Regions from separate parts of the Gracilibacillus sp. HCP3S3_G5_2 genome, predicted to be linked through region 2. Evidence: predicted binding sites of a transcription regulator. Region 2 holds the regulator's gene; each other region holds the start of a gene.

Region 1 (10,617 bases), on a different contig from region 2:
TTTCCTTCCATTCCGAATCTTTAGATACCATAGATAATGCTGGCCTTATATATGTTCCATCTTCTTTTTCCAAAGAAAGATTCCATTGCTCTCCTTCTTCCCACCGTTGACCCATTGTTCCATTGGGGACTACTATTTCTCCAGCTGCTTCATCGTAAATAACAGGTTTCCACTCGGAATGTTCTGTTCCCTGGCCTATATCACTAGCTCGTAAGAAACGACCTGCTTTTAATTGCTCACCTTCTTTATCTAGCATGATTAAAAAAGGCAAATCAGTATATTGTTTAGCGTAGTCGATAAACAATGGTTCTTTCCGTTTTTCATAGAATTCATCTAAGATAACGTGCGTCATTGCTTGTGCAACTGCTGCATCCGTTCCTGGGTTTGGTGCTAACCAGTTATCAGCAAATTTAACATTCTCTGCGTAATCAGGTGCGATGGAAACCACTTTGGCCCCCTTGTATCGGACCTCTGTCATAAAGTGAGCATCTGGTGTCCGAGTAAGTGGTACATTCGAACCCCACATAATGAGGTACTGAGCGTTATACCAATCAGACGATTCTGGTACATCCGTTTGTTCACCCCAAATTTGCGGTGAAGATGGGGGCAAATCAGCATACCAATCATAAAAACTTAGCATTTCTCCACCTAACAAATTAATAAATCGAGCACCGGAAGCATAACTTATCATCGACATTGCCGGAATTGGCGTAAAACCAGCAATACGGTCCGGTCCATACTTTTTAATGGTATAAATGAGTTGAGCTGAAATGATCTGTAGTACATCTTTCCAATTAGCCCGAATATGGCCACCTTTACCACGAGCAGATTTATAGATTTTAGCTTTCTCATTATCCTCCACAATACTTGCCCAAGCCTCTACAGGATCTTTATGATCAGCCAAAGCTTCACGCCATAAACGCCATAATGTACCTCTAACATACGGATATTTCACTCGTAACGGACTATATTCATACCAAGAAAATGAAGCACCTCTCGGACATCCTCGTGGTTCAAATTCTGGCATATCCGGGCCACATGACGGATAATCAATCTGTTGATTTTCCCAAGTAATAATGCCGTTCTTGACAAAAACCTTCCAACTACATGAACCTGTACAGTTAACACCATGAGTCGTCCTCACGACCTTGTCATGTGACCAGCGATTACGATACATATTTTCCCATTCTCGATTTTTTTCCTCTAATAATGACCAATTACCAGAATAACGTTCGATTGGCTTCAAATATTTCAATCTATGTTTCATAATGGTATTCACTCCTTTTACTCGAGATCTCTACAGTAGTTTGATCAATCGTTATTTTTATTATGAATCAAATGTGAAGAAATGAACATTAGGGAAAAACCTATAAACTTGTGGAATTACCCTGTGTTGAGTAATAAAGAAAAGAAGCAGGTAAGTGTAAGATTGCGGAAGATAGATGTATGTTGTGGATAGCACTTTAACGATGGTCTCTCATGTATTCATGAAACTCCTTAGATAAATTTAGGGTATTCCCTCATTATCATTTGAAACGACTTTTGGTAGGCTAAAAGTAACTAACTGTTCAGATTACAACGAAACTAAAGCGACGAAGGTGGGAGTATGGATGTTACAAGTAAAAGCAAACTTTAAGCAATTTCCATTATTTCAACAATTGACCGAAGATGAACTAGATCGTTTACGAGAAATATCGATCGAACGAACATATAATCAAGGTAAAATCTTGTTCCACCAGGGGGAACCTAGACATACCGTTTATTTCATTCTGTCCGGTTTTATTAAGGTGTATAAAGTTAATTCTACAGGTCAGGAACTGATCACGAATATACTACACACACATGACATGTTCCCTCATTCCGGCTTTTTTGAGAAAACACCCTACCCTACATCAGCTCTGACACTAACAGATGTTCGTCTTCTATCGGTACCACTTAGAGAGTTTAAACTGTTGTTATTAGAAAAACCAGGTATCGCTATACAAACGATGCAAGTATTGGAGGAGAAGTTGTGGAAAGTACAAGAACAGCTACAGTTTATGCAGACTCAGGATGTGTTTCACCGAGTAGTATTAATACTTGTACGTTTTGCTAATGAACTAGGGGTTAAGAGAAGAGATAACATCATTTCCCTAACATTACCAATTACGAACGCAGAATTTGCAAATATGATCGGTGTATCTCGGGAAACAGTAAACAGGGTATTTAACTATTTGAAGAAAATAGGAGTAATGTCTTATAATCGAAAACACATTCTCATTCAAGATATGCAAAAATTGAAAAGCTATTTAATAGATTAAAATTGACAATAGAGGAATAATCAAATAGCTATTATAGAAGGCATGATAAATGAGGGTGTGGCAAAAGAGTTGTCCAGAAGGAAAAATCCGAACACTAATATCTGAAAGCTCTCAGCGCTTCGGCTTGTTCGGATCCTCCTTCCCCTATTTCGTTCTATCCCTGCTTCTTTAATTATGTAGTATTAGCTTACCTACTATTACGTGTCGAAAACATATACCCAATCATCGCTAGTAGTAAGATCTTTTTTTCGCGATCAATATCACTTGAAACTTGCACAATATCGTTATCGATATCTTTAAAAATCGTTGTGTACTCGAACGGAAATCTTCCATTGTAAAAGTATGCCCAACGATGACCCTGTTCATCACGGATATCAAAATCGCCATATGCTCCATTCGTTTTGACAGATAATATTGGTAGACCATGACGATCCAATAGTTTACCTTTTATCTTAACCAAACTCTTAAAGTCTTCCTGTTCGTATTGCCCAATATAATTATCATCAGAATCATAGACATCTAGGACTGTTTTCGCTATTCCTCTTTTCTTAAACGAAAATATTTTATCACCTTGATTAGAAAAATAATGAACTTGGATTGGTAAAAACGAGATAACGTTAAAAAAAACGAATGGATACTGCCACCAAGTTAAAGAACTGAGTTTATATAGTCCCATAAAGGCTCCAGTTTTTTCAAAAACCAATAATTGTGAAATAAATGTTGCATCTTTTTTTACGACAAAATGATCAATTTCTTCTATAGTAGCATTAGACAAAGGAATATCGATACCTTTTACTTTCTGATATTTATTTCTGCTTATAAAAACAATTAGAAGCAAAAAGATACTAGGAAATAGTAAAAAGCTTACATCGACCCACTCATCTGCTGTTGTTGGCGTGTCAAAGACCAAAAATATCGCAATAACTACCAACACAAAGCTTAACAAAATTACGGCTAATTTCTCTCTACGCTTATACATTGCAGCGATCATCATTATTCCCCCTCTTCCATATTATAAATGATAAGTAAAAAACTTAACAAAAAGAGAGAAAATAATGTGATTAGCAAAGCTAACTCGGAAGAATAACCTGAAGGTACTTACGTCAATAAAGGGTTGTTTAAATTTAAATAAAGACTAGTCATACATTTCGCTAAATACCCCTACATAATTAGTAATATTTCCTCCTGAATCCTGTAACACACTTATAGATAGCCATTGCGTGTAAAACTCTCCATTTTTACGTTTATTAGTGATTTTGCCTTGCCAAATTCCTTTTTCTTTTAGTTGGTTCCACATTTCCATATAAAAATTTGCATCTTGTTTTCCAGAGTTTAAAATATTTGGATTGTGACCGATAACCTCTTCTTCCTGATAACCAGTGATTCGTTCAAAGGCATGATTTATTTTGGTAATCTTGCCATTTTCATCTGTTACTAAAATACCCTGCCCTGCATTATTTACAATATAATTGGAGAGATTCAACTTATCGGTATAATACATCCAGATGATGATTATTAAACTGGCTAATGCCAATTGCGACAGTGCCATAAACCCTATCGCATAGTGGCCATTGATATCATACACAAAAGTCAGAATGAGCGGTGGAAAGAATCCACCCAATCCTCCCATTGCAGCAACAATACCATTTACAATCCCTGCCTGTTTAGTGAAATATAATGGAACTAATTTAAAGATTGTACCATTGCCAATACCGGCAAACAACGCTACAGATAAACTACCAACAGTATATAACATAATTGTAGGTGAAAAAGATAGCAATATGCCGGAAATCGTTAAGCCGGTAAAAACGAACATTAATACTTTGAATGGATTAAGTCTATCTCCTAACCATCCACCAACAGGTCTAAGTATTGTACATACCACAATAAAACCTGCTGTCCGTAAACCAGCATCCACTTCCGAAAGCTGAAATTCCGACACTAAAAAATTAGGTAAATATACAGTTAAAGCAACAAAGGAACCAAAAGTTAAAAAGTAAAAAAAGCTTAAAAACCATAATTTGTTATTTTTATAGACACCCAACACTTGTTGCTTTAACGATGTTTGTACTTTTGTTTCCTTACGGTCACCTAAAAAGAAATTTAAGATTGCAAACAGTAATAAAGGAATAATAAATGTAAATACCGCTATTCGCCAGCCTACCATTCCTGCAATAATCGGTGAACCAAATGAGGTGATAGCGGTCCCGATGTTACCCACACCATAAATCCCATTGACGAATCCATGTTTTTCTTTCGGATAATATTTGGGTAAGGAGGTGACGCCAATAGAGAATATTGCTCCACCTATACCTAAGAATAGTCCTGAAATAATTAAATCGGTAAAGCTATTGGCCATGCCCAAATAACCAACTGGAACAATCAAAAAGAGTAAACTTAAAACGAACAAACCACGTGCTCCAAAGCGATTAGTATAAAAACCCAATGGAATCCGCAGAATAGAACCCAAAATTACAGGTACTGCTGTAACAAAGGAGATTTGTCCTGCAGTTAAACTAATATCTTGTTTAATAAAACTCATTAAGGATGAAAGTAACACCCACACCATAAAACCAACTACAAGACTAAGTGTTTGTAAGGGTAGTTGAAACTTTTCAACATTTTTCATATTCGTCCATCCTCTCCTTCATTTATTATATTTATCATATCAGCTCCTCTATAATTTTATTGTGATACATTTCACATTCATACTCGAAATTTTTAAAAATGAGAAGCAAGAACTTATTGTAAGCGGTTTATAAAAAGGAATTAACCATGTATAGTAAAACTATACACTGCTTTTCAGATTTAAAATTAATGGGAAAATGAGGTGGAAACGATGGGAAAAGAAACAAAGGTTGAAGTGAATGCAAGGCGTGTATTACGTAGTAGTAGCTCCCTGATTTATGGTCATTTTATGGAACATTTTCACCGGCAAATTTATGGAGGAATTTACGATCCTGAATCCCCTTTCGCAGACGAACACGGATTTCGTAACGACGTACGCGAAGCATTAAAAAATATTGGAACACCTATTGTCAGATGGCCAGGTGGTTGTTTTGTTTCTAATTATCACTGGGAGGATGGTGTGGGAGAACGAAAGCCTTTTTTTGATAAAGCCTGGAGAGTTGAAGAGCCAAATCTATTCGGAACTGACGAATTTGTTACCTTCTGCCATTCGATAGAAGCAGAACCATATATTTGTACAAATGCAGGGACTGGTACAGCTGAAGAGATGAGTAATTGGGTGGAATATTGCAACCTTAAAAATGAAGGAAAGTATGCAAAAATGAGACAAGAAAACGGTCATGAAGAGCCATTTAATGTAAAATATTGGAGTATCGGTAATGAAAACTATGGTAATTGGGAAATTGGGGCAAAAGACCAAAAAGAATGGGGCCGATTCGTATTAGAATCTGCTAAAATGATGAAACGGGTAGATCCTTCCATCGAGCTACTCGCGGCCAGCATTTCTGATTTGAATTGGAATATTAACCTTTTAAAGGAAGCAGGAGACTTTTTAGATTGGATTTCGATACATGGTTATTGGGATCGTCTCCATGAAGTAGACAATCCTTCCTCCTATGAAACTTGTATGATCCATACGTTAGAGATAGAAGAGCAAATCTTAAAAACAAAATATATACTAGGATCACTTGGCTATCTAGACAAAATAAAGATTGCTTTTGACGAATGGAACTTGCGGGGTTGGCACCATCCAAATGTCCATAGAGGGGATTGGATGGCAGATAACATTATTTCAGCAAGAGATCGCAATGATATTAATTCTACCTATACAATGGCAGACGCTGTTTTTAATGCATGTTTCCTGAATATTTGTTTAAAACATAGTGATATTGTTGGAATGGCGAATTTCGCACCTATTGTGAACACTCGTGGTGCTGTTTTCACCCATGAGGATGGGCTTGTATTACGTTCTACTTACTATGTTTTTGAATTATACTCAAAATATATGGGAGATAAAATAGTTGACTCATGGACTTTTCAAAATGATATATTCGAAGTGAATAATGAGGGGAAAAAGTATGAAGTACCATCATTAGACGTTATAGCTACAACAAGAGATGGATCCAAAAACTTAAGAATCGCTATGGTTAATAGACATCCAGAAGAAAAAAGAATCGTTAACCTAATAACCGATAGTCAATTTGAACATGGAACTGTCTATTCTATTGTTGGTTCTTCTAAGGATGCCTACAATGACATCAATCAACAAGACAACTGTAAGACTGTCCAGCATAAGATGAAAACGAATGCAAAAGAGATGGCTGTAGAGGTTGAGCCTCATTCAGTAAATATATTAGTTTTAGAATAATTATAATTATTGCCCCTGTTCCCTTCTGGCAACAGGGCTTTTTCATTTCTCTAGCAATTTACCTCTCTTTTCTATTTAACAAATATAGCAAATGTAAACTAGCATGCAAATATCATTAATCTAGATATTATCATTACATTTATATTACAACATTGAAAATCAAAATCCCTTATTGTATTATATTATTAATTAATTTATACATATTTTTCTAGCCTATTGTTATTAACTTAACAAAAATGATAATCAAATAATAGATAGTTGCTTGTTATTCTCTATTGGTTATTGTTTTTATTAAAATGAAAACGTATACATACGAAAGGAGGGATTCTTAAAGGTAAATGAAGGTATTACTGTCTTTCTTAAATTTGACCATTTTGAAAGGAGAGTTTTCATGAAATCTATCAGTAGTAAATTAGTTATCACGCTAGTCTTTTTTATGTTAGTTCCAGCAATTGGATTGGCAGCATCCAATCAAGAACAATCGTATAAGGGCAATAAACCTGGACAGCCTTTAGCAGGTCCTGTACCTCATTTTGAAAACGTATCGGTACATGATCCTTCCATTATTAAAGATGGCGATACTTTCTATGCTTTTGGTACCCATATTGAAGCAGCAAAATCTACAGACTTGATGAGTTGGGAAAGATTCACAAATGGTTATACTACACCTGGTAACGCGTTATATGGCGACCTCTCTGAAAATTTGGCTGGTTCGTTTGAGTGGGCTGGTGAAAATGATGCGGATAGCTATGGTGGATTTGCAGTATGGGCACCAGATATTTTCTATAATGAAGATTATATCAATGAAGATGGTTCCAAAGGAGCTTACATGATCTATTATAGTGCATCCTCGACCTACATTCGCTCTGCAATCGGCTATGCTGTTGCAAAGGATATTGAAGGGCCATATGAATATGTGGATACTGTCGTTTATTCAGGCTTCACAGAAGAGGAAGCCTATGATAATAACAGTACAGTTAATAAGCAATGGGAAAATACGAATATACCGGACTTGATTGATGAAGGAATATTAGTAGAAGAAAATGAGAACTGGTTTAATAGTAATGGATCATTTAATAATACGATGTACCCTAATGCAATTGATGCCAACCTGTTCTATGATGAGAATGACAGGCTTTGGATGAGCTATGGATCATGGTCTGGTGGTATATTCCTGCTCGAAATAGATAAAGAAACAGGTCAGGTTATTTATCCTGGTGAAGACGGTGAAACGGATGATGGCAGAATGATCGACCGGTACTTTGGAACGAAAATCGCCGGTGGCTATACTCAATCAGGTGAAGGGCCGTATATCGTATACGATGAGAAAGCCGATTATTACTATTTATATGTAACATATGGCTGGTTAGGTGCAGACGGCGGATATAATATGAGAGTTTTTAGGGCAACGGATCCCGAGGGACCATATGTGGATGCTAAAGGTCAAGATGCTGTACTTCCTGGGAATGTTTCTAACCATACCTATGGCAATAAAATAATGGGGAACTTTATGTTTGATCGAAAAGTTGGTGAACCTGGTTATGGTGATGGCTTTGGATATGTATCCCCAGGCCACAATTCTGTTTATTTAGACGACGAAACAGGTGAACAGCTACTAGTCTTCCATACTCGTTTTCCTAATCAAGGTGAAGTACATGAAATGAGAATCCATTCCATTTTTATGAATGAAGACAATTGGCCAGTGGTATCACCTTACCGTTATACTGGCAAGGAACTTGAAAAGGTAAATAAAAAGGATATAGAAGGTTTGTACAAACTTATTAATCACGGAAATGAATACTCTGATGCAATAGAAACTTCCGAGTATGTAACACTTGAGCAAAACAACAAAGTAACTGGTGCAGTAGAAGGTACCTGGAAGAAAACAGGACCTAACAAAGCAGAAATTACACTTGATGGTGAAAGATACAAAGGTGTATTTGTTCCGCAATGGGATGAAATATCTGAGCAATATGTGATGACTTTTACAGCAATGTCCGATGAAGGGATTGCCATTTGGGGCAGTAAGCAAGAAAATAGATCTGATGCTGAAGTAGTAAAGGCAATTGAAGAAGAGCTTGATTTAGGCAATACCAACGAAGTAGTAAATAATTTGGTGCTACCGGTAGTAGGTGCAAACGGCGCAACTATTAGCTGGGAAACATCGGACGAGTCTGTCATTTCAAATACTGGAGAGATTAATCGTCCCTCAGAAGAAGTTGGCCCACTAAATGCAATGTTAACGGCTACTATTACAATGGGAGAGGCTACAGCTACAAAAACTTTTGCAATTACAGTACTACCCTATCAAAACGCTGAATTGACTAGCCATTTTCCATTTGATGGAGATTTATCAGATCAATATGGTGATTTCGGTAGTGGCAGTATAACAGGCGATCGTATTACCAATACCGGGGGATCCATTTCCTATGGAGAAGGTGTGCACGGAGAAGCGCTCTATTTAGATGGAGAATCTGGGGTCTTATTGCCCGATAATCTGATAACGAACCATCAGTATTCCGTATCATTCTGGGTCAAACCTGAACAACTGACCACTTATACGACCACGTTCTTCGGTGGAGAGCCTAACAGTTGGATCAGTTTGGTACCACAAGGACCTGCTGGAAACAGAACAATGCTCTGGTCAGGTGAAGCATGGTATGACGCTCCAGCTAGCTACACGATTAATACGAACGAGTGGACACATGTAGTGTTTTCCGTCAATAACGGTTCGGTTAAGCTATACTTAAATGGTGAAGAAGAGTTCTCCGGATCTAACTTCCCAGATGTATTCACAAATGCTGATGCTGATTTCAGTCTTGGTGTAAACCACTGGGACTCACCATTTAAAGGTTTTATTGATGACCTGCAAATTTTCGATGGAGAACTATCACCAGCACAAATAGAAGATCTTTCAGCTCAATAGTCCGCTAAAAAGCTCTTTTCCGAATTCGGAAAAGAGCTTTTTTACAATAGTTATAAATTCATTATTGTGAAAATTCGTTGAGTCGAAAAAATGACTATTAGCTAAGTCTATGGCCCTCTTCTTATATTCCATTTAAATCTTTTAGGGGGAGCTTATAAAGTATGTCATCCGTATCTGCTGGATTTCCACGCCCATCGGTATTATTCGTAATAACATATAAATTGTCCTCATCAATTAACACATCTCGGACTCTACCAAGGTCAGAAATAACCTCATTTTGCTCCCCTGTTTCCAGATCAAATGCCAATACTGCAGATCCTCTCAAAGCAGCTACATATAATTTACCATCATGATAAGTCATACCGGAAGGAGCCCACGTTTGATCTGATCCTGAAGTAAATAAAGGAGAGAGCATACCTTCTCGCTCTTCATTTCCTTCAATGATTGGCCAGCCATAATTCTGACCAGCTGCAATTTGATTAATTTCATCATTTGCACTATTACCATGCTCACTAGCATATAATGTACCATCTTCAGACCAGGTCAAGCCTTGCGGATTACGGTGTCCTAGACTATAGATATATGAATCTTCAAAAGGATTATCTTCAGGTATCGAGCCATCCAGATTCATTCTCAAGATCTTTCCACCTAACGATTCAACTTCCTGGGCAATAGCGGGATCAGATGCATCTCCAGCAGTAGCATACAGTTTATCATCAGGCCCGATCTTTAATCTTCCTCCATGATGATAGGTACCACTTGGTATTTTATCTAATAGCACCTCTTCCTCTGTCCATGTATCCCCATTTAAACGAAGGGTCACAATCCGGTTAAATTGCCCTGCATCATCTTCATATGTGTAATAACCATATGCCAGATTTGATTCGGAAAAGTCCTGATCCAATACAAAGCCAAGGAGACCTGCCTCTGAGGCATCCGCTAACTCTTTTTCAAGATCTACATTTTGTCTATTTACTTGTCCATTTTCTATCTTTACAATAGCTCCTGGTCTTTCGGACAGATAAAACGTATCATCATTCTTTGCTATTGCCCAT
Region 2 (10,617 bases):
GAACTAACACCGAACTATATTCGGTTAGTAGAAGCAGAAGCAAAATGGTTAAAGGAACAAGAACAAAATGGTTAAGATTCAATTTCGTAAAATGAAAGCATCTGATATAGATGCAGTGCAAGAGATAGATAAACGCTCCTTTCCGATCCCTTGGCCAAAGGATATATATGAAGAAGAATTAACCAAGAACCAATATGCACAGTATTTTGTCGCAACCCTAGATGAAAAGATAATAGGTTTTTGTGGTTCATGGATGGTGATCGATGAAGCGCAAATAACCAATATTGCGATTGATCCGGATTATAGAGGAAAAGGATACGGACAAGGATTATTTCAATATGTTATTAATTATGCTGTTGCACATGGCATTCGCCATTTATCATTGGAAGTTAGAGTTTCTAATCTAACGGCCCAGCAAATGTACAAAAAGTTTGGAATGCAACCTGGGGGAATCCGAAAAAATTATTATAGTGATAACCAAGAAGATGCTTTAGTATTGTGGGTGAATTTATGAGTGAATATATTGTAGGTATTGAAACAAGCTGTGATGAAACAGCTGCAGCCATTATAAAAGACGGTCGAGAAATAGTTTCTAATGTAGTAGCATCTCAAATCGAGAGCCATAAACGTTTTGGTGGCGTAGTCCCTGAAATAGCTTCCCGACATCATGTAGAGCAGATGACGATCGTTTTAGAAGAAACATTTGCAAAGGCAAATTTAACTATGAAGGATATAGATGCAGTTGCCGTAACGGAGGGACCTGGTTTAGTCGGTGCACTTTTGGTAGGTGTCAATGCTGCGAAGGGATTAGCCTATGCTCATCAAAAACCATTAGTCGGTGTTCACCATATTGCTGGTCATATTTATGCTAACCGATTGGAAAAGGAATTTGCATTTCCACTGTTAGCTTTAGTCGTTTCCGGTGGACATACTGAACTGATACTGATGAAAGAACATGGTGATTTCGAAATTATTGGGGAAACAAGAGACGATGCTGCAGGTGAAGCATATGATAAAGTGGCGCGAACTTTGGAATTACCTTATCCAGGTGGCCCTAAGATTGATCAGTTAGCACATCGAGGAGAAGCTAACATTGAATTCCCGCGTGCATGGCTAGAAGAGGATTCCTATGATTTTAGTTTTAGTGGATTAAAATCAGCTGTTATTAATACATTGCACAATGCCAAACAAAAAGGTGAAACGTTAAAACAAGAAGATGTAGCAGCAAGTTTTCAAGCAAGTGTTGTAGAGGTCTTAACAGAGAAAACCTTTCAAGCTGCCAAACAATATGGTGTGAAACAAGTGATTGTTGCAGGCGGTGTTGCGGCTAACAAAGGGTTGCGAGCAGCGATGCAAGCTAAGTTTGAGCCGGAAGAAGCTGTAGAATTACTATTTCCATCATTATCGCTATGTACAGATAATGCAGCAATGATTGCAGCAGCAGGATCTATTGCTTTCAAGCAAGGACATCGCGCACAATGGGATTTAAATGCTAATCCGGGGTTAAACCTAGAAAGGTATGCTAGTAGATCGAAGCTAGAACGCTAATAAGTTCTAGCTTTTTTCATTTGGAAAGAAAGTATAAAATCAGCGTAATGACCGTGTTAACGAAGTAGATTTTGAAATGTATGATGTAGATTTGCAACGCTCCGGTTAGAAGTAGTTTGAAATGATATGTAGACGGAAAGCATCGCTCCAGCTGTCCGCTTCCCTTTCCGTGGGGTTTTACCTTCAGCTAACTTTTCCAAGCAAAAACTGCTTGAAAAAGTGGATCTTCAGGTAAAACAGTTTCCACAGGAGTTGAAGCGGGCGACTTCCGCTATAAAGCAGCTCTACAACGTAAGTGACAGCTAACTTTTTGAGGTTTTATACAATGTAAAATTAAAGACGTAATGTCCGAACGGTAAAAAATGTAGATCGTTATTTAGCGAAGTGGGCAAGCCACAGCGGTTGTTACGCCTATTATTTATGTCAAAATAACTCTTTGGACAGGACCGGGTGGGCTTTCCCGGTTTTTCTTACTGCTAAGAAAAAGAGAAATGTCTTAACAGTAAATCGGATTTTTATCCACAGCTCATTCAAAGCAAATGTGGATGATTGCTTAATCCTTATGATATCAAGGATTTATAACGCTTTAAAAATGTGGATAAAACACACTCTAAATGTGGATAATGTGGACAAAGTTCTTGATAATTGATTTGCAAGGAGTGAATAAGTGGATAAGCATGTGTATAAATAATAACAAATATATTTTGATAATCATTCATTAACACTTTACAAATCAGAAGAATATGTGTATTATTTAGTTGCACAAACAAATAAAATAAAAGAGGAATTATATTATGTTAAATGTATATTTGAAAGAATGTTTATATTTTACATCAAGTCGTTTTACGAGAATTATAACGAAGATGGCTGAGGAAGAATTTACCCGAAGCGGCTTATCACCAACTGCAGCCTATTTATTAATGGTTCTATATGAGAATCAAGGGCTGTCACAAAAAGAAATTGGCGAAATATTACATTTACGACCCTCAACTGTTACACGTATTTGTGAAAAACTGAAGATGAAAGGATTGGTTTACAATAAAGTTGAGGGACGCACATCCTATATTTATACCACGGAGGAAGGAAAAGAACTGGAGGCAACGATCTATGATTGTTGGATGAGATTACGTGACCGCTATGCCGAAATACTAGGACGAGAAACAGCGGATGAACTCTCAGTTCAGCTAGAACGTATGAGCGATGAGTTAGAAAAATTATAGTGGTTGAATTTTCTTCAACCATTTTCTTATAGAAAAATAGTTGCTTGTGCAAACAAGTATTTTGTGGGGGTGATTGATGAGTAAAAGAGAAAATTAGAAAACACATAAATCTGAGGAAAAGAATAGAAGGAGGAGAAATGATGTTACAAAGACAAATGAATGAAAAGCAAAAGCCAATTTTAGTTTTAGGTGGTAACGGAAAAACCGGAAAGCGTGTTGCGGAACGTTTATTATCGATGGGCCTTCCTGTAAGAATCGGATCAAGGCATAGTGAACAACCTTTTTACTGGGAAGATAAATCAACATGGCAAAAAGTATTAGAAGATGTAGCTGCTGTGTACATTGTGTATAGTCCTGATCTTGCTGTACCATGTGCTGCCGAGGATATTAAGAAGTTTACAAAGATAGCTTTACAAAATAATGTAAAACGCCTTGTATTACTATCTGGCCGTGGTGAAGAAGGAGCGGTAAAAAGTGAAAATGAACTAAAAAATTCAGATGCTGATTGGACAATATTGAGATCAGGCTGGTTCAATCAAAACTTTAGTGAAGCTTTTTTGCTTGACCAAATCAGAGAAGGTATTATTGCATTACCTGTGGGTAAGGTTACGGAACCATTCATAGATATAGATGATCTTGCGGAAGTTGCTGTAAAGGTGCTAACAGAAGATGGACACATAGGAAAACTATATGAATTAACAGGGCCAAGATTAATGACATTCCAAGAAGCAACAAATGAGATATCTGCTGTTATACAAAGCAATATCAGTTATATGAAGTTAACTAATCAGCAATTTAAAGAAGGATTATATGAAGCTGAGACACCTGCACCTACAATAGAACTGCTGATGGAATTATTTACATCTGTGCTTGATGGAAGAAATTCTTTTTTAGGAGATGGAGTACAACAGGTGCTAGGACGTGAGCCAATAGATTTTACAGAGTATGTTCAAAAAACAGTCAAAACGGGAGTATGGGGTGAATAATGATCAATATATTGGACCATATCCATGTTCTTCTGATTGTGGTTACGATTATCGGAATTGGGATAAATGCAGGGATATATTTTGCCTTTTCTACATTCATTATGAACGCTTTGTCACAAACATCCCCTGAAAAAGCGATTACTACTATGAAGTTGATAAACATTCATATTCTTAATGTCTGGTTCGGAATAGTTTTTGGGGGATCGAGTTTTCTATGTATTCTACTAGGGATCATTACAATTTTTACATGGAATGGATCAGTTTCGATCATTATATTGATAGGAAGCTTTCTCTTCCTGATAGGAACTATTGCAGTAACAATGTTTTATAATGTACCATTAAACGAAAAATTGGATAAATCCGAAGCAAGTGCGAGTGATGCGAACAAAATATGGGATTACTATCTACAACACTGGACAAAATGGAATCATGTTCGGACAGTGAGTTCCATATGCTCCATGGTATGTTTTCTTTTGGTTTTGATATAGTGGCGTGTTAACAAAGAGCATTCTTGACATGGAGAATGCTCTTGACCACTAAAAATAAAAAAAGATACAAGAGAGATCTCTCGTATCTTTTATTCAACAATCGCGCCCGTTAATGGAGCACCTATTTATCACCATGAAAAAACTATTGCTAATATAAACATAACCAGCCATAAAATCACACCAACCAAAATAAAAACAAGAAATACTTTTAACGCATCAAATACAGAAACTATTGTAAACCATCCACTTAATAGCAATATAGGATAAACAGTTATTAGCATGATTAAAAAATGAACAACACTTTGCTTAGTTAAACTCCAATGGTCTATATTATAAATTACGGTTGTTGCACCAACAAAAAAAGCGATTAAACTTGCAAAAAATGTGCTTTTAGCATCTGAATATTTTTCTTGATAATTAAGTAGTAAAGCGATTCCACTCATAATAATAAAGGGTATCCCACCTCTTAAAAGAGCATTGATAACCAAGACTTTTTTTCACCTCTTTCTCTTTTACTGTTATAGGTTATTCGTGTAATGTTTCCCATTCTTCCATTAATGATTCTAATCTTGCCTTTAAGGAATCATTTTGATTAGTTAGTTCCAATGCTTTTTCATGATCTTGAAAAACATCAGGATCACATAACATTTGGTCAATTTCTTCCATTTCTAACTCGAGTTGGTCAATTTCATCTTCAATTTCCTTAATTCTACGTTCTTTTTTTCGTTGTTCTTTCTTTAATTGCTTTTCTTTTTCATAATTAGATTTGGTATGATCGGATTTCTCTACTGTTTTCGTTTCTACCATTTTAAGTTCAGCAAGCTCTCGCTCTTCTTGTTTTTTCTCTACATAATAATCATAGTCACCTAAATAGAGCGTTGTTTTGTCTGCTTGCATCTCTAGTACATGAGTAGCTATTCTATTAATAAAGTAACGATCGTGGGAAACAAATAATATCGAGCCAGGATAGTCGATCAAGGCAGCTTCTAACACTTCTTTACTATCCAGATCTAAATGGTTGGTTGGCTCGTCTAGTAACAGGAAGTTAGCTTTCTCCATCATTAATTTTGCCAAAGCGAGTCGTGCTTTCTCACCACCACTTAAAGCAGAAACGGTCCGTAAGACATCATCTCCGGTGAAAAGGAAGTTACCTAGAATCGTACGAATGTCCCTTTCATTCATCATCGGATATTCATCCCATAATTCATTCAATACCGTTTTCTTTGGATGTAATTGTGTTTGTTCTTGATCATAATAGCCAATTTGTACATTTGTGCCAAGTTGAATCTCACCTGAAGCAGGATCTAGCTGTCCGATAATCGTTTTTAATAAGGTTGATTTTCCAACACCATTTGGTCCGACCAATGCAATACTATCTCCACGTTCCATGTGCAAGTTAAGGTTGGAAAAAATGAAAGGATCTGTTTCACGATAGCGAAAGGATAGATCATTCATTTTTAATACGTCATTGCCACTTCTACGATCAATCGTAAAAGAGAACTTTGCCGAGTTTTCATCTCCTGCAGGTTTGTCCATGACTTCCATTTTTTCTAATTGCTTTCGTCTGCTTTGGGCACGTTTAGTAGTGGAAGCACGTACAATATTTTTCTGAATAAACTCTTCCATTCTTTTCATTTCATTTTGTTGTTTTTCATACAGCTTAAGGTCGCGCTCATAGTTTGCCGCTTTTTGTTGTAAATAGTCACTATAATTTCCGTGATACTTAGTAGAATGATGCCGAGAGATTTCATAGACAATATTCACGGTTTTATCAAGGAAGTAACGGTCGTGGGATACGATGACGACAGCACCCTGATAATTGTTTAAATAACCTTCTAACCAGGTCAAGGTTTGAATATCCAAATGGTTGGTAGGCTCATCTAGAATGAGAATATCAGGCTTCGTTAATAACAGTTTCCCTAATGCCAGCCTTGTTTTCTGCCCGCCACTTAGTGTAGCGATGGAGGTTGTCCACATGGTTTCAGGAAAATCAAGACCATTTAACACTGCTTTGATGTCCGCTTCATACTGATATCCGCCGGCAAGCTTAAAATTTTCCTGTTTTTGATCATAGCTAGTAAGTAGCTGCTCATAGCGTTCACTATCAGCAATCAAATCAGGATCACCCATTTGTTGCTCCATCTGGCGCAATGTGCTTTCTTCCTTTTGAAAATGCGCAAATATTTTGAGCATCTCTTCCCAAATTGTTTCATTGGAGTCTAGGCCGGAATGTTGGGCAAGGTACCCCAATGATACCTCTTTTGGTTTATGAATTTCCCCTTCATCATAACTAAGTTGATTGGAAATAATATTTAAAAGTGTCGATTTACCAGCACCGTTACGTCCTACAATGGCAATACGGTCGTTACTTTTTATCTCTAGTTTTATATTAGACAAGATCAGTTCTGCACCAAATCTTTTTGTTAAATTGTTTACTTGTAAATAAATCATCTGCTTTTCACCTCTAATATGTTTAGTGTATCGGAAAGCAGATACCACTGCAAGCACGGTTGATTAGGCTTAAGTGAATTATTTCACGACATTTATCCGTTTTTCTGATAGAATAAAAAATAAGTATAAACATTCACAAATCCAAACCGAACAATAGTAAGGGGAATGAATGATAATGAATCAGAATAAGATACCACAAGCTACGGCAAAACGCTTACCATTATATTACCGTTTTTTAAATAATCTTCATATCCAAGGAAAATCACGAGTATCGTCGAAAGAATTAAGTGATGCGATTAAAGTGGATTCTGCTACGATCAGACGAGATTTCTCTTATTTTGGCGCCTTAGGAAAAAAAGGATATGGTTACAATGTCGAATATTTGCTTGGCTTTTTCCGAAAAACATTAGATCAGGATGAAAATACGCCTGTAGCTCTAATTGGTGTTGGTAATTTGGGAACCGCTTTTTTAAATTATAATTTTACTAAAAACAATAATACAAAAATTGAAGTCGCTTTTGATGCAGATAAACGTAAGGTCGGTAAAACGATTGGAAATATTCAGGTACATCACATTGACGATCTAGAGGATAATCTAGAAAATATAACGGTAGCTATTTTAACAGTACCTGTCTCAGAAGCACAGAGTATTACCGACCGTCTGGTGAAAGCAGGGATAAGCGGGATATTAAATTTTACTCCAGCAAGAATTACTGTACCAGAAAATGTACGTGTACATCATATTGACTTAGCAGTAGAATTACAATCACTCGCTTATTTTATGAAGCATTATCCGTTAGAGAATGGAGAAGAATGAAAGACAACCTCAAGGTAGTTCGATCTTATCTTCTGAGTTATAGTTGATTTATAAAGGTCAATGAAGGACAAAAAAGAAGAAAACCCAAGGAAAGAGTCTTTCATAAGAGTGATGAAGGACAAAAAAGAAGAAAAACCCAAGGAAAGAGTCTTTCATAAGAGTGATGAAGGACAAAAAAGAAGAAAACCCAAGGAAAGAGTCTTTCATAAGAGTGATGAAGGACAAAAAAGAAGAAAACCCAAGGAAAGAGTCTTTCATAAGAGTGATGAGGGACAAAAAAGAAGAAAACTCAAGGAAAGAGTCTTTCAAAAGAGCGATGAAGGACAAAAAAGAAGAAAACTCAAGGAAAGAGTCTTTCATAAAAATAGACTCAGCTAACAAAGCTGAGTCTATTTTTTCTTGTCTTCATTTGCTTTTTTAATGCGAAAATGTAAATTTATCAGTCTTACAGCAACGACAAAGTCAATCGTAGCAAATGTAGCTAATAAAATGGTGAAAAAATTAAAAACAGTTTCTTCTGCCGATTGGATTGCGATATAGGTGAATAACGCTCCTAATGCAATGTAAAAAAAGGCAGAACGTAACGGTGAAATACGCATAATACTATTGTCCTCCAATGAGAATCATCATTAATTGCTCCAGTTGTTCCATTTGTTGTTCTATTTCTTCTGGATCGACGGATAATTGACCAATCACAGCGAAAGTATTAATCGACATATGTGCAATTATAGGGACGATGATTCGTTTTGTCTCTACATATAGGAAGGCAAATACCATTCCTATTGCAGTATATGTTAACAGATGCTCGAAATCCATATGGACTGCAGCAAAGATCACTCCTGATAGTAACGCAGCAAAAAAGAAGTTCATTCTTTTATACAGTGATCCGAAAATAGCTTTTCGAAATACCAGTTCCTCCAAAATGGGACCTAATACAGAAATAATGACTATAAAAATAGGTGCTTGCCTAGCAATATTCATTAAATCCATCGTATTTTCTGATCCTGGCGGTATGCCAAGCACAAATGTTTCAATAATAATCGAAACATATTGTGTAATTAAAACTAAAATAAAACCAAGGAATGACCACAATATGATCGCACCTATTTTTTTATCCCTTGACTGAAAGAAATCCTTCATTTCATCGCGTAATAATATCATTGAAATAATGAGTGCCACTGTGAAACTCATCACTGACCATGCTACAGAAAATGCTTCCCGGTTTTCAATGAAAGGTAGAAACGGTAGGGCTAATAAACTGGAAAACTGCATGACAACATACGTTATGATCAAATAAATGTATTTTCTCGGCAAAGTAGAACGACTCCCTTAAATTCTTTTTACTGTCATGATACGTATTTTAACATAAATTTAGAATGAAATTGAAATACTTCGTCTACATCTAAAAAGTATGTGCTTATTTTGCATAAAAAATTTTAAAAAAACGTTATTAAAATACTTGCAAAAAAATATAGATTTCATTATTATAATAATTGTGTTAGCACTCCTCTTGAACGAGTGCTAATAATCAACAAAATAATGAATGAGAAATCCAAGGAGGTAACAAAGATGCTTAAACCATTAGGTGATCGTGTCATTATTGAGCTTGTAGAACAAGAAGAAAAAACAGCGAGTGGAATTGTTCTTCCAGATTCTGCGAAAGAAAAACCACAGGAAGGTAAGGTTGTAGCTGTTGGCTCTGGTCGTGTAACAGATAATGGAGAAAAAGTTGCACTTGAAGTTGAAGAAGGTAGCACCATTATTTTCTCTAAGTTTGCAGGTACAGAAGTAAAATATGAAGGCAAAGAATACTTAATTCTTCGTGAAAGTGACATTCTAGCAGTTGTAGGCTAAGTTGAACGAAGAGTATGAACGATAAATAAACATAACATTTTCCAAATTCTAAGGAGGTTTTTTTACAATGGCTAAAGAATTAAAATTTAGTGAAGATGCACGTCGCGCAATGTTACGTGGGGTTGATACACTTGCAAATGCAGTAAAAGTAACATTAGGACCAAAAGGTCGTAACGTTGTTTTAGATAAAAAATTCGGTTCACCACTTATTACAAATGATGGTGTAACAATCGCGAAAGAAATCGAATTAGAAGATAAATTCGAAAACATGGGTGCACAATTAGTATCTGAAGTGGCATCTCAAACAAATGATGTAGCTGGCGACGGTACTACTACTGCAACTGTTCTTGCACAGGCAATGATCCAAGAAGGATTGAAAAACGTTGCATCTGGTGCAAATCCAGTAGGTGTACGCCGCGGTATCGAAAAAGCGGTAGAAGTAGCTACAGAAGAACTACGTAAAATCTCTAACCCAATTGAAAGCAAGGATTCCATTGCACAAGTTGCAGCTATCTCTGCTGCTGATGAAGAAGTAGGTAAGCTTATTGCTGAAGCAATGGAACGCGTTGGTAACGACGGTGTTATCACTATTGAAGAATCTAAAGGCTTCTCAACAGAACTAGAAGTGGTAGAAGGTATGCAATTTGATCGTGGTTATGCTTCTCCATACATGGTTACAGACCAAGATAAAATGGAAGCAGAACTTGAAGATCCATACATCTTAATTACAGATAAGAAAATCAATAATATCCAAGAAGTATTACCAGTACTAGAGCAAGTTGTACAACAAGGTAAACCACTTCTATTAATTGCGGAAGACGTTGAAGGTGAAGCACTTGCTACATTAGTAGTGAACAAACTTCGTGGTACATTTAATGCAGTAGCTGTAAAAGCTCCTGGATTCGGTGACCGTCGTAAAGCAATGCTAGAAGATATCGCTGTATTAACTGGTGCTGAAGTTATTACAGAAGATCTTGGATTAGACCTTAAAAACACTACTATTGAGCAATTAGGTCGCGCTTCTAAAGTAGTTGTAACAAAAGAAAATACAACTATCGTAGAAGGATCTGGTGACTCAGAACAAATCGCTTCTCGCGTAGCTCAAATCCGTGCACAAGTAGAAGAAACTACTTCAGAGTTTGATAAAGAAAAACTACAAGAACGCCTAGCTAAACTTGCTGGTGGTGTAGCAGTAGTTAAAGTTGGTGCGGCAACTGAAACGGAGCTTAAAGAACGTAAGCTACGTATTGAGG
Region 3 (10,617 bases), on a different contig from region 2:
TGGACTTTATTAGGGTTAAACGGTGCGGGGAAAACAGCACTGTTGCATATGCTGTGTGCCTACTACTTTCCTACCGAGGGAAAAGTTAATGTGATCGGAAAACAATTTGGGAAGGATATCCTTGGTGAACAATTAAGACAACAAATTGGCATTGTATCATCAACTTTAAAGCAACGAATATATGGAACAGATAGTGCGTATCAAGTCGTATTAAGTGGTGCATTTGCTTCGATCGGTTTATATGAATCACCAACAGATGAGATGCGTGCCAAAGCACAGCAAATATTGAAGGACCTTGATTGTTTTTCTTATGCTAATCGAGCATATCGAACTTTATCACAAGGGGAACAGCAACGTGTATTAATTGGACGAGCTCTGATGAATAATCCCAAATTATTAATATTAGACGAACCGACCAATGGATTAGATTTCATTGCAAGAGAGCAGCTATTAGAATCCATTGAGAATATAAGTAGAGGGGAAGAAGCTCCCTCGATTATATATGTCACACATCATGTGGAGGAAATTTTACCAACCTTTACTAAAACATTGTTGTTAAAAAATGGCCGTGTCTTTAATCAAGGTTCGACAAAAGCAATGATCCAATCAGAAAATTTAACACAATTTTTTGGAGTGCCAGTCGAAGTAGATTGGACAGAAAGACGTCCGAGGTTAAAGAAGAAATAACACCATAGGAGTAAACAGAAATGTTAAATCGTTTAAATCAACTACTTCAAAGAATTATGCCCTTTATTGCACCATCAAGTGTCATCATTGGTGTGTTATTTGCAGACTTTTTTATTCAATTTGATAATTGGGTGATCTGGATTTTTGCATTTATGACCTTTGCAGGTAGCCTTAGCTTAAATTTTGTTGCGTTATATCGAGTTGTCGCTCATCCTTTATCGATATTGATAGCACTTGTCATCTTACATATTTTAATGCCATTATGGGCTTTTCTAATAGGGAGTATCACCTTTAGTGATGATCATTTAACTGTCATTGGCTTTGTATTAGCGATGATTATTCCTACAGGGATTACCAGCTTTATTTGGGTATCTATGAATAAAGGGAATGTTGCGCTAACATTGTCTGTCATTTTGATTGATACGATTTTATCACCTTTTATTGTACCATTGTCTTTATCATTATTTGTTGGCGCATCTGTTGATTTAGAAGTATGGGCGATGATGAAAGGATTATTTATTATGATTGTGCTTCCGTCTATATTAGGCATGGTGTTGCATGAAATCAGTCATGGACAGATCCATGAGAAGTGGAGTCCACGTTTAGCCCCTTTTTCAAAGATAGCGTTAGCATTAGTGATTATGATCAATAGCTCTGAAGTAGCAGATTATTTAATCAATATCGATTCTCACCTTATTAAAGTAGCCGTTACCATGTTTATTGTTGCTGCCAGCGGGTACTATATGGCATGGATGCTAGCTAAGTGGTTAAAAAGAGAAAGCCAAGATATCATTTCCTTGACATTTAGCAGTGGGATGAGAAATATTAGTGCCGGGGCAGTGATAGCTGTTCAGTATTTTCCCGGACCTGTAGCAGTACCTGTTGTAATTGGTATGCTATTCCAGCAAGTTTTAGCTTCTTTATACAGTAAATTTCTCCAAAAAAGTAAATATCGATAGGAAGAACAATTGGAAAATGCTACAATTAATTATTGAAGTATATAAAAGGAGAGGAGGAGGAAAATGTCGGAGGAGCAATTACCAAATGAGACAGAAGAACAAAAGTCTGATCAACAGACCAAGACATCAACAGGATTAGATCAGAATGTTGCAGGATTATTATCATATGTTGCAGGTATTATTACCGGAGTAGTCTTTTTATTATTAGAAAAAGAAAATCGCTTTGTTCGTTTTCATGCATTACAATCGATTTTTATTACTATTGTAGCGATCGTATTAAACACAGTGGTAGGTTGGATTCCTTTTATAGGGTGGTTATTGGGACTATTGCTATATCCATTAGAACTTGCTTTATGGATTGTCTTAATGGTTAAAGCTTACCAAGGTCAGTATTTCAAGTTACCATGGATTGGTGATATGGTAGAACAACAATTAAATAAATAATGCACTCCTGATCTGATAAATTTCGCTCATTCTTAGTAGGGACAAGAACCTTACTAAGGGAAGCCACACTTATCAGATCTTTTTTTTGCACATTTGAAAAGTATAAAAAATGCCGGTAGCATTGAAAACAATTTTTTCTCCGTACATTTAATCAAACAGGGCGAATAAGTCAAATAGTTTTTAGTGGCTTTTCTTATCATTAATTGTGGGTCTTCTTAATAATATGAAAGTAAAGAAGAAAAGAGAGAAGGTGCCCATTTGATTACATGGTTATCTTTTGTTTTATTATCTTTAGCGACTTTTCGCTTAACAAGATTGATTGTCTATGATAAGATCACAGGTTTTCTCCGAGCACCTTTTTTTGAGGTTGATGAAAAATGGCTACCCGATGGTACTGTAGAAGAAACAGTGACGTTTAAGGGGAATGGCTTTAAAAGGTGGATTGGTGAATTATTACGATGTCACTGGTGTACGGGCATTTGGTCTTCCTTGTTTTTATTTTTAGGCTTTCATTTTTACTCTACAATATTTATTCCAATTATTATTGTTCTAGCGGTAGCTGGTGTAGCGTCGATTATCGAAGTGATCATTTCTTACTTTATATAAATCGATAGCTAATTATTGCTTATTTTTCCTGTAGCCACTACAGCTACATGATTTTCTTTTTCGACTTTTTTTCCGCTTGCTGACAGATTTTTGCGCAATGTTCGACATAATCAATCTCCTTCATCATTCAAGATTATAATACATTCCTACATTATTCTATGTGATCGCTGTAAAAGCGTTCGGGAGTACAATGAAAACGGTGAAGGAGTCTAAATTTGCTTAACTTTCTTACACGATAAATAGTTGATGAGCTGGGACAAAAGAGTGGAAGGTAAAGAAAAATCCTCAATATAATATATCACCGCTCCGTCAAAATAGTTCGCTTCCTATTTGCGTTAATAGCTTCTATTTTTACATTGGCTATTTTAATTTTGTCCCAGCCTTTATATTAGCACTCCGTTTTTAACAAGTTATATACCCTTAAACGCTTCTAAATAGATTTGCTTTAATTCAGTAACTAATGGTAATTTCGGGTTTGCGGTAGTGCATTGATCTTCGAAAGCCTTGTCGGCTAAATAATCGACTTGTTTCATAAAGGCTTTTTCTTCTACACCGTTTGCTTTTATACTCATCGGAATATCTAATTGCTTGGCAAGATCACACACTGCTTTTACTAAACTTTCCACCCCTTCTTCGGTTGTACGAGCAGGTAGTCCCAATATCTTTGCTATTTCTGCATATCGCTGATCTGCAACAAAATGCTCATATTTTGGAAAGGAAACGAATTTGGTTGGCTTTTTAGCATTGTAACGAATGACATGGGGCATGAGAATCGCATTTGCTCGCCCATGTGCAATTTGAAATGCTGCTCCAAGCTTATGTGCCAAGCTGTGATTAATTCCAAGAAATGCATTAGCAAAAGCCATTCCTGCGATAGTAGATGCATTGTGCATTTTTTCTCTTGCTTTTTCATTATTTCCATCTTTATAAACAACAGGTAGATACTTAAAGACTAATTGTATTGCTTTTATCGCAAGCCCATCTGTATAGTCATTTGCCATGTTGGATACATAAGCCTCGATCGCATGTGTCAGTACGTCCATCCCTGTATCGGCTGTAACTACAGGAGGTACAGTCATAACAAATTGTGGATCAATGATCGCGATGTCCGGTGTTAATGTATAATCAGCTAATGGATATTTAATGTTGTTTTCTTTATCCGTAATAACGGAGAATGGTGTTACTTCAGAACCAGTTCCAGAAGTCGTTGGAATGGCAACAAATTTTGCTTGTTTCCCTAGTTCTGGATATTGATAGACGCGCTTACGAATGTCTAAGAATTTTTGCTTGATACCGTTAAAGTCCGTGTCAGGATGTTCATAGAATAACCACATACCTTTAGCAGCGTCCATTGCTGAACCACCCCCAAAGGCGATAATGACATCAGGTTCGAATTTTTTCATTGCTTCGGCACCGCGCATGACGGTTTCTATAGACGGATCGGGTTCCACTTCTGAAAAGATTTCGCAATGCACATAGTCAGCTCGTTTACGTAAATAATAGAGTATTTTATCTACATAACCTAGCTGTTTCATGGTTGGATCAGTGACGATAAAGGCTTTTGCTATTTTAGGCATTTTCGCTAAATATTGCACGGCGTTTTTTTCAAAATAGACTTTTGGTGGAAGTTTAAACCATTGCATATTGACGTTCCGTTTAGCAATTTTTTTGGTATTAATAAGGTGTATTGCCCCAACGTTAGTTGAAACAGAGTTACCGCCATAGGATCCACATCCCAAAGTTAAGGATGGTAGGTAGGCATTGTAAATATCACCGATCGCTCCTTGAGAAGAAGGAGCATTAACAATGATTCGACCTGCTTTCATTCGTTTACCGAATGCTTCAATTATTTCCTGATCATTAGAATGGATGACAGCGGAGTGGCCAAGACCGCCGAACTCAAGCATTTCTTCACAACGTCGGAAACCTTCTTCCTCGTTTTTTACTTGATAGCATGCCAGAATAGGACTTAATTTCTCACGAGAAAGTGGTTCGTCTGGTCCAACTGTATCTAATTCGGCAACAAGAATTTTAGTGTTGACAGGGACCTTTATTCCAGCTTGTTTAGCAATTTCTACAGGGCTTTTTCCAACGATATCGGCATTGACGGCACATGTTCTTTCATTAATCGCTAGTTTCTCCAGCTTTTTCTTTTCCTCTTTGTTTAAGAAATAGCAATAATTGTTAACCATTTCCTTTTGAACCTTTTGATAGATAGATTGGTCGATGATGACTGCCTGTTCAGAAGCACAAATCATTCCGTTATCAAAAGTTTTAGAAAGAATTAAGTCATTGACAGCTCGTTTTATATCTGTTGTTTTTTCAAAGTAGCAAGGCACATTACCTGGTCCTACACCAAGTGCCGGCTTTCCAGAGCTATATGCTGCTTTAACCATTCCAGCTCCACCTGTTGCGAGGATAAGTGCGATATCATCGTGTGTCATTAATTCTTGTGTGGCTTCAATACTAGGTTTCTCTATCCATTGGATGCAATGTTTTGGTGCACCCGCTTGAACGGCAGCCTGATATAATATGTTTGCTGCTTCTGTACTGCTTTTCTGGGCTGAAGGATGAAAAGCAAAAATAATAGGATTACCAGTTTTTATTGCTATCAACGTTTTGAACATGGTAGTAGATGTTGGATTAGTAACAGGTGTAACTCCTGCAATAACACCAATAGGTTCGGCTATTTCGATAACACCATCATGGTGATTTTCATTAATGATTCCAACCGTTTTATCATATTTAAGGTTATGATAGATATATTCAGTGGCAAATATATTTTTAATAATTTTATCTTCGTATAAACCTCTTTTTGTTTCATCTACTGCCATTTTTGCAAGCTTCATATGTGCATCCAAACCTGCAAGGGCCATCGCCTTGACGATATCGTTAATTTCCGCTTGGTTTAATTGTTTTAACGCTGATAAAGCTACTTTACCTAGCTTCACTTTTTGATCAATGGTTTGTTTAATAGTAGGTTGTAGCTTTGGAGCAGATGTACTCATCATGATTCCTCCTTAAAAAAAAGTTTGTGAAGTATTGAGCATGAGTGATTAAAAAAAAACTTCTAATAATTCTTGCTGGGATTACGTGGAATTTTCATAAAGGTTAGGTCTTGATACATTCGTGTTGTGTTTTTTAATAAAATAGCGTAGTGTTTTGTCCAAATCATAGTAGGATATATTTTGTTATCCTCTAAGAGAAGAGCCTCGAACGGATCATCAACTTTTTCTTCAAATGTTTCTTGACTGTAGTAATCGGTGTCTGTTTTAAAATCAATCCATTCGTAATAAATCATTATGGTAACCTCCTTTATTTGTTCTGATTAGATTATAGCATAAGAAAATGAAAATGTTTTTGACTATTATGTGAAATATTTCACAAATTTATTTTGTGTTATAATGGGCTTATTTCAATAGAAAGGGAAGGATACGGGATATGTGGGTTGTCATTATTGTGTGTATTATTGTAGTGATCGCTGTCTTATGGTTGTCGATTATGACGTTAAATAAAGGGTATGGATATAAACATACTGTTGATCCATTACCAGGTGAGCAGGAGAAAAGTGAAGAAGGACTTAATGAAACGTCGAGCAATATGAACAGTGACCGATAACAAGCCATCGGTCACTGTTTTATTCTATAGGATATTGAGTGAACGCACTAAGCTTTTATTATAAAGAAGCTTGATAGATGGCAATTGCATCCTCACGGTTTAGCTTCTTGAAATTACCGAATTCTGGCCTTGCGATCACTGTTTTGTCTGCCATTTCCTCGATACTGTCTGCCCCAATGTTATAATCAGATAGGCGAGAAGGTGCATCGATACTATTCCAGAATGCACGAAGTTTAGCAATTCCTTCCAAACCAACTTCTTTATCTGATTTACCACTTGGATCGACATTAAATACGCGTACAGCCAATTGTTTAAAACGACTTACATTTTCATCGATTGCATATTCCATCCAATTCGGGAAAAGGATTGCAAGGCCACCGCCATGTGGAATGTCATGTACTGCTGAAACAGCATGTTCCAAGTTGTGTGTAGCCCAGTCACCATGATAACCCATGTTTACCATACCGTTTAATGCCATCGTACCATTATATAAGACTGTAGCACGAAGTTCTTCATTTTCAAGATCTTCTAGTAATTTTGGCGCTGTTTCTACCATCGTTTGCAGAATGCCTTCTACCATACGATCTTGTAACAATGTATTCTCTTCATGATGGAAATAGTGTTCTAGTGCATGCGACATTATATCCACCATACCATAAATTGTTTGATCTTTCGGTACTGTTTTAGTAAAAACAGGATCTAAAATTGAGAAAACAGGGTAGGTATATGGGCTTCCCCAGCCATGTTTTTCGTTAGTCTCCCAATTAGTGATAACAGAGCCAGCGTTCATTTCTGAACCTGTTGCTGCAAGTGTCAGAACTGTTCCAAATGGAAGTGCACCAGTAGCATTTGCTTTCTTTGTTACAATATCCCAAATATCTTCCTCTGTTTTAGCGCCTGCAGCAATCGCTTTTGTACAGTCAATCGTACTGCCACCACCCACAGCAAGGATGAAATCTATTTCTTTTTCTTTGCAAATTGTAATACCTTTACGTGCAGTAGTTACACGAGGGTTCGGTTCAACGCCACTTAATTCAAATATATTTTTATTATTTTTCTTCAATATATCGATTACCTGATCATATAATCCATTACGTTTAATGCTTCCGCCTCCGTAGACAAGCAGAATGTTATCACCGTAATGTTGTAATTCTGTTTGTAAATTCTCTAATTGTCCTTGACCGAAATATAGTTTCGTTGGGTTGTGAAAAATGAAATTTTGCATATTTTTACCTCCTTCGATTGGTAGAACATCCACTTTTAATATGGCAATAATTTCAGTATGTGTAAAGAATTATGCTTTATGTTTATCAGAGGCAATTTGTGAACAAATTCTGAAAGTTCATAAAAATAGAGTAATTTTGTTCATTAATTCACATGACAAAAGTCGATTCACATAATATACTAATAATAGAAACATGCTCACCATTGAACAATATGAAGAGGAGGAATAAAATGAAAACAGAAGAAAGAATGGACCAAAACAAGGTAGCTTGGCAAGGCTTTACACCAGGTCGTTGGCAGGAAGAGATTGATGTACGAGACTTTATTATGAAGAACTTCACATTGTATGATGGCGATGAATTATTTTTAGCAGAAGCAACTGAAGATACGAAGAAATTGTGGGAACAAGTGATGGAATTGACGAAAAAAGAACAGGAGAATGGAGGTGTGTACGACTTAGATACAGAGGTTATATCCACTATTACTTCACATGGAGCAGGGTATTTAGATAAAACGAAAGAGAAGATAGTAGGTGTACAGACAGATCAGCCCTTTAAGCGTTCCTTACAACCATTTGGTGGAATCCGTATGGCAGTGGCGGCCGCACAATCCTATGGGTATCAAATTGACGGCAACATTGTGAAAACATTCACAGAATATCGCAAAACACATAACCAGGGAGTATTTGATGCATATACGAAAGAAATGCTGTTAGCCCGAAAAGCAGGGATTATAACTGGACTTCCTGATGCGTATGGACGTGGAAGAATTATCGGTGATTATCGACGAGTTGCCTTATACGGGGTGGATCGATTAATAACAGATAAACAAGAGCAATTAGACATTATTGGTGGAAACGGACAAATGACAGAAGAAGTGATTAGGGACCGAGAGGAAATCACAGAACAAATAAGAGCGTTACAGGAGTTGAAGCAATTAGGAGAAATTTATGGTTTCGATTTATCTCGTCCAGCGAATGATGCACAAGAAGCAGTGCAATGGCTGTATTTAGCCTATTTAGCAGCTATCAAGGAACAGAATGGTGCTGCGATGAGTCTCGGTAGAGTATCTACTTTTTTGGATGTGTTCATTGAAAGGGATTTAGCGGAAGGTTATTTAACAGAGCAAGAAGCACAAGAATTGATTGATCAATTTGTCATGAAGCTTCGTCTTGTAAAATTTGCAAGGACACCAGAGTACAATGAATTATTTAGTGGTGACCCAACTTGGGTAACAGAATCAATTGGCGGTATAGCATTAGATGGCCGACCATTAGTGACAAAAAGCTCATTTCGCTTTTTACACACATTAACAAATTTGGGACCTGCACCTGAACCAAACTTAACCGTTCTATGGTCAACTCGCTTGCCTGAAGCATTCAAAAAATATTGTGCAAAAATGTCCATTGTGACAAGCGCTATTCAATATGAGAATGATGACCTCATGCGCGAACAATATGGGGATGATTATGGCATTGCATGTTGCGTTTCAGCGATGCGTATCGGTAAACAAATGCAATTCTTTGGTGCAAGAGCTAATCTAGCTAAGGCGCTGTTATATGCGATTAATGGCGGGATAGATGAAAAATTAAAAATCCAAGTAGGGCCGGTGTATGCTCCGATTACTTCAGAATATTTAGATTATGATGAGGTGGTGGAGAAATATGATCAAATGCTAGAATGGCTTGCAGGTCTTTATGTTAATGCGTTAAATATCATTCACTATATGCATGATAAATATAGCTATGAACGAATAGAAATGGCACTTCATGACAGAGAAGTATTCCGAACCATGGCTTGTGGAATTGCAGGGTTATCGGTAGTAGCCGATTCATTGAGTGCAATTAAGTATGCCAAAGTAAGAACGCTCCGAGATGAGAGTGGCTTAGTAGTTGACTATGAAATCAAAGGTGATTTTCCGAAGTACGGAAATAATGATGATCGAGTAGACGAGATTGCTAAAGATCTTGTGAAGAGATTTATGAAAAAAATAGAGAAGCACAAAACCTATCGTGGAGCAACACCAACGCAGTCGATTCTTACGATTACCTCTAATGTTGTATATGGTAAGAAAACCGGAAATACTCCAGACGGCAGAAAAGCAGGAGAACCGTTCGCACCTGGAGCAAATCCATTGCATGGAAGGGATACAAGAGGATCATTGGCATCTCTCAGCTCTGTAGCAAAATTACCATATGAATTTGCATTAGATGGTATATCCAATACTTTCTCCATTGTGCCAAAAGCACTTGGCAAAGAAGAACAGACTAGAATCAGTAATTTAGCAGGAATGTTAGACGGCTATGCAATGAAACAAGGTCACCACCTAAATGTCAATGTTTTTGAGAGAGAAACATTATTGGATGCAATGGAGCATCCAGAGAAATACCCACAACTAACCATTCGTGTCTCAGGGTATGCAGTTAATTTTAATAAACTAACACGTGAGCAACAAATTGATGTGATTAATCGCACGTTTCACGAAACTATGTAAGATTAAATAAACAAAGAAGGTGAGTATGATGATTGGAAGAATTCATTCTATTGAAACTTGTGGTACGGTTGATGGACCAGGTTTACGGTATGTCATATTTATGCAAGGCTGCTTATTAAGATGCCAGTATTGCCACAATCCTGATACTTGGGCGAGAGGCGATGGAAAGAACATAAGCGTAGAAGAATTAGTTACAGACATTCAATCATACTTGCCTTTTTTTCAAGCTTCAGGGGGAGGAGTAACGGTTAGTGGTGGTGAACCTTTGTTGCAAGTCGATTTTTTGACGGAGCTTTTTACAGAATTAAAGAAGCTGGGAGTTCATACAACCATTGATAGTTGTGGAGCATGCTTTTCCACCTCACCATATTACATGGAAAAGCTCGATAGATTAATACAAGTAACGGATTTGGTTTTATTAGATTTAAAACATATTGATCTAGCGAAACATCTAGCCTTAACAGGTATGTCCAATCAGCATATTCTACGATTCGCACAATACCTTGATCAAAGAGGTGTGCCAGTATGGATCAGACATGTATTAGTGCCAACGATTAATGAGGATGTTGAATCACTTAAAAGATTA

The links. The regulator Rex, encoded in region 2, represses fermentation and respiration genes when NADH is low (regulators of the CRP and FNR family bind a similar motif). The targets are predictions, from matches to a motif close to TTGTGAAATATTTCACAA.
Region 1: a site for Rex is predicted at 1,339-1,356, ahead of ACTNEP_RS00510 (nitrate reductase subunit alpha). Genes of this name have one in related genera too.
Region 3: a site for Rex is predicted at 7,676-7,693, ahead of pflB (formate C-acetyltransferase). Genes of this name have one in related genera too.

What each region holds. Positions count from the first base shown of each region.
Region 1 is NZ_JBQHXU010000001.1:105,327-115,943, forward strand. Features, by position in the region: gene ACTNEP_RS00510 (nitrate reductase subunit alpha) at 1-1,267, opposite strand, end outside; gene ACTNEP_RS00515 (Crp/Fnr family transcriptional regulator) at 1,611-2,300, shown strand; gene ACTNEP_RS00520 (hypothetical protein) at 2,488-3,291, opposite strand; gene ACTNEP_RS00525 (nitrate/nitrite transporter) at 3,436-4,929, opposite strand; gene ACTNEP_RS00530 (alpha-L-arabinofuranosidase C-terminal domain-containing protein) at 5,140-6,636, shown strand; gene ACTNEP_RS00535 (LamG-like jellyroll fold domain-containing protein) at 7,028-9,562, shown strand; gene ACTNEP_RS00540 (PQQ-dependent sugar dehydrogenase) at 9,684-10,617, opposite strand, start outside.
Region 2 is NZ_JBQHXU010000015.1:2,601-13,217, forward strand. Features, by position in the region: gene tsaB (tRNA (adenosine(37)-N6)-threonylcarbamoyltransferase complex dimerization subunit type 1 TsaB) at 1-75, shown strand, start outside; gene rimI (ribosomal protein S18-alanine N-acetyltransferase) at 68-514, shown strand; gene tsaD (tRNA (adenosine(37)-N6)-threonylcarbamoyltransferase complex transferase subunit TsaD) at 511-1,548, shown strand; gene ACTNEP_RS18060 (MarR family winged helix-turn-helix transcriptional regulator) at 2,343-2,768, shown strand; gene ACTNEP_RS18065 (NAD(P)H-binding protein) at 2,909-3,754, shown strand; gene ACTNEP_RS18070 (anthrone oxygenase family protein) at 3,754-4,242, shown strand; gene ACTNEP_RS18075 (DUF3021 family protein) at 4,371-4,730, opposite strand; gene ACTNEP_RS18080 (ABC-F family ATP-binding cassette domain-containing protein) at 4,768-6,693, opposite strand; gene ACTNEP_RS18085 (redox-sensing transcriptional repressor Rex) at 6,863-7,510, shown strand; gene ACTNEP_RS18090 (hypothetical protein) at 7,571-7,888, shown strand; gene ACTNEP_RS18095 (YdiK family protein) at 7,900-8,109, opposite strand; gene ACTNEP_RS18100 (lysostaphin resistance A-like protein) at 8,114-8,824, opposite strand; gene groES (co-chaperone GroES) at 9,080-9,364, shown strand; gene groL (chaperonin GroEL) at 9,432-10,617, shown strand, end outside.
Region 3 is NZ_JBQHXU010000012.1:18,043-28,659, forward strand. Features, by position in the region: gene ACTNEP_RS16520 (ABC transporter ATP-binding protein) at 1-687, shown strand, start outside; gene ACTNEP_RS16525 (bile acid:sodium symporter family protein) at 708-1,646, shown strand; gene ACTNEP_RS16530 (DUF4870 domain-containing protein) at 1,710-2,090, shown strand; gene ACTNEP_RS16535 (DUF1360 domain-containing protein) at 2,349-2,696, shown strand; gene adhE (bifunctional acetaldehyde-CoA/alcohol dehydrogenase) at 3,107-5,704, opposite strand; gene ACTNEP_RS16545 (hypothetical protein) at 5,767-5,997, opposite strand; gene ytzI (YtzI protein) at 6,138-6,314, shown strand; gene ACTNEP_RS16555 (iron-containing alcohol dehydrogenase) at 6,373-7,539, opposite strand; gene pflB (formate C-acetyltransferase) at 7,788-10,031, shown strand; gene pflA (pyruvate formate-lyase-activating protein) at 10,060-10,617, shown strand, end outside.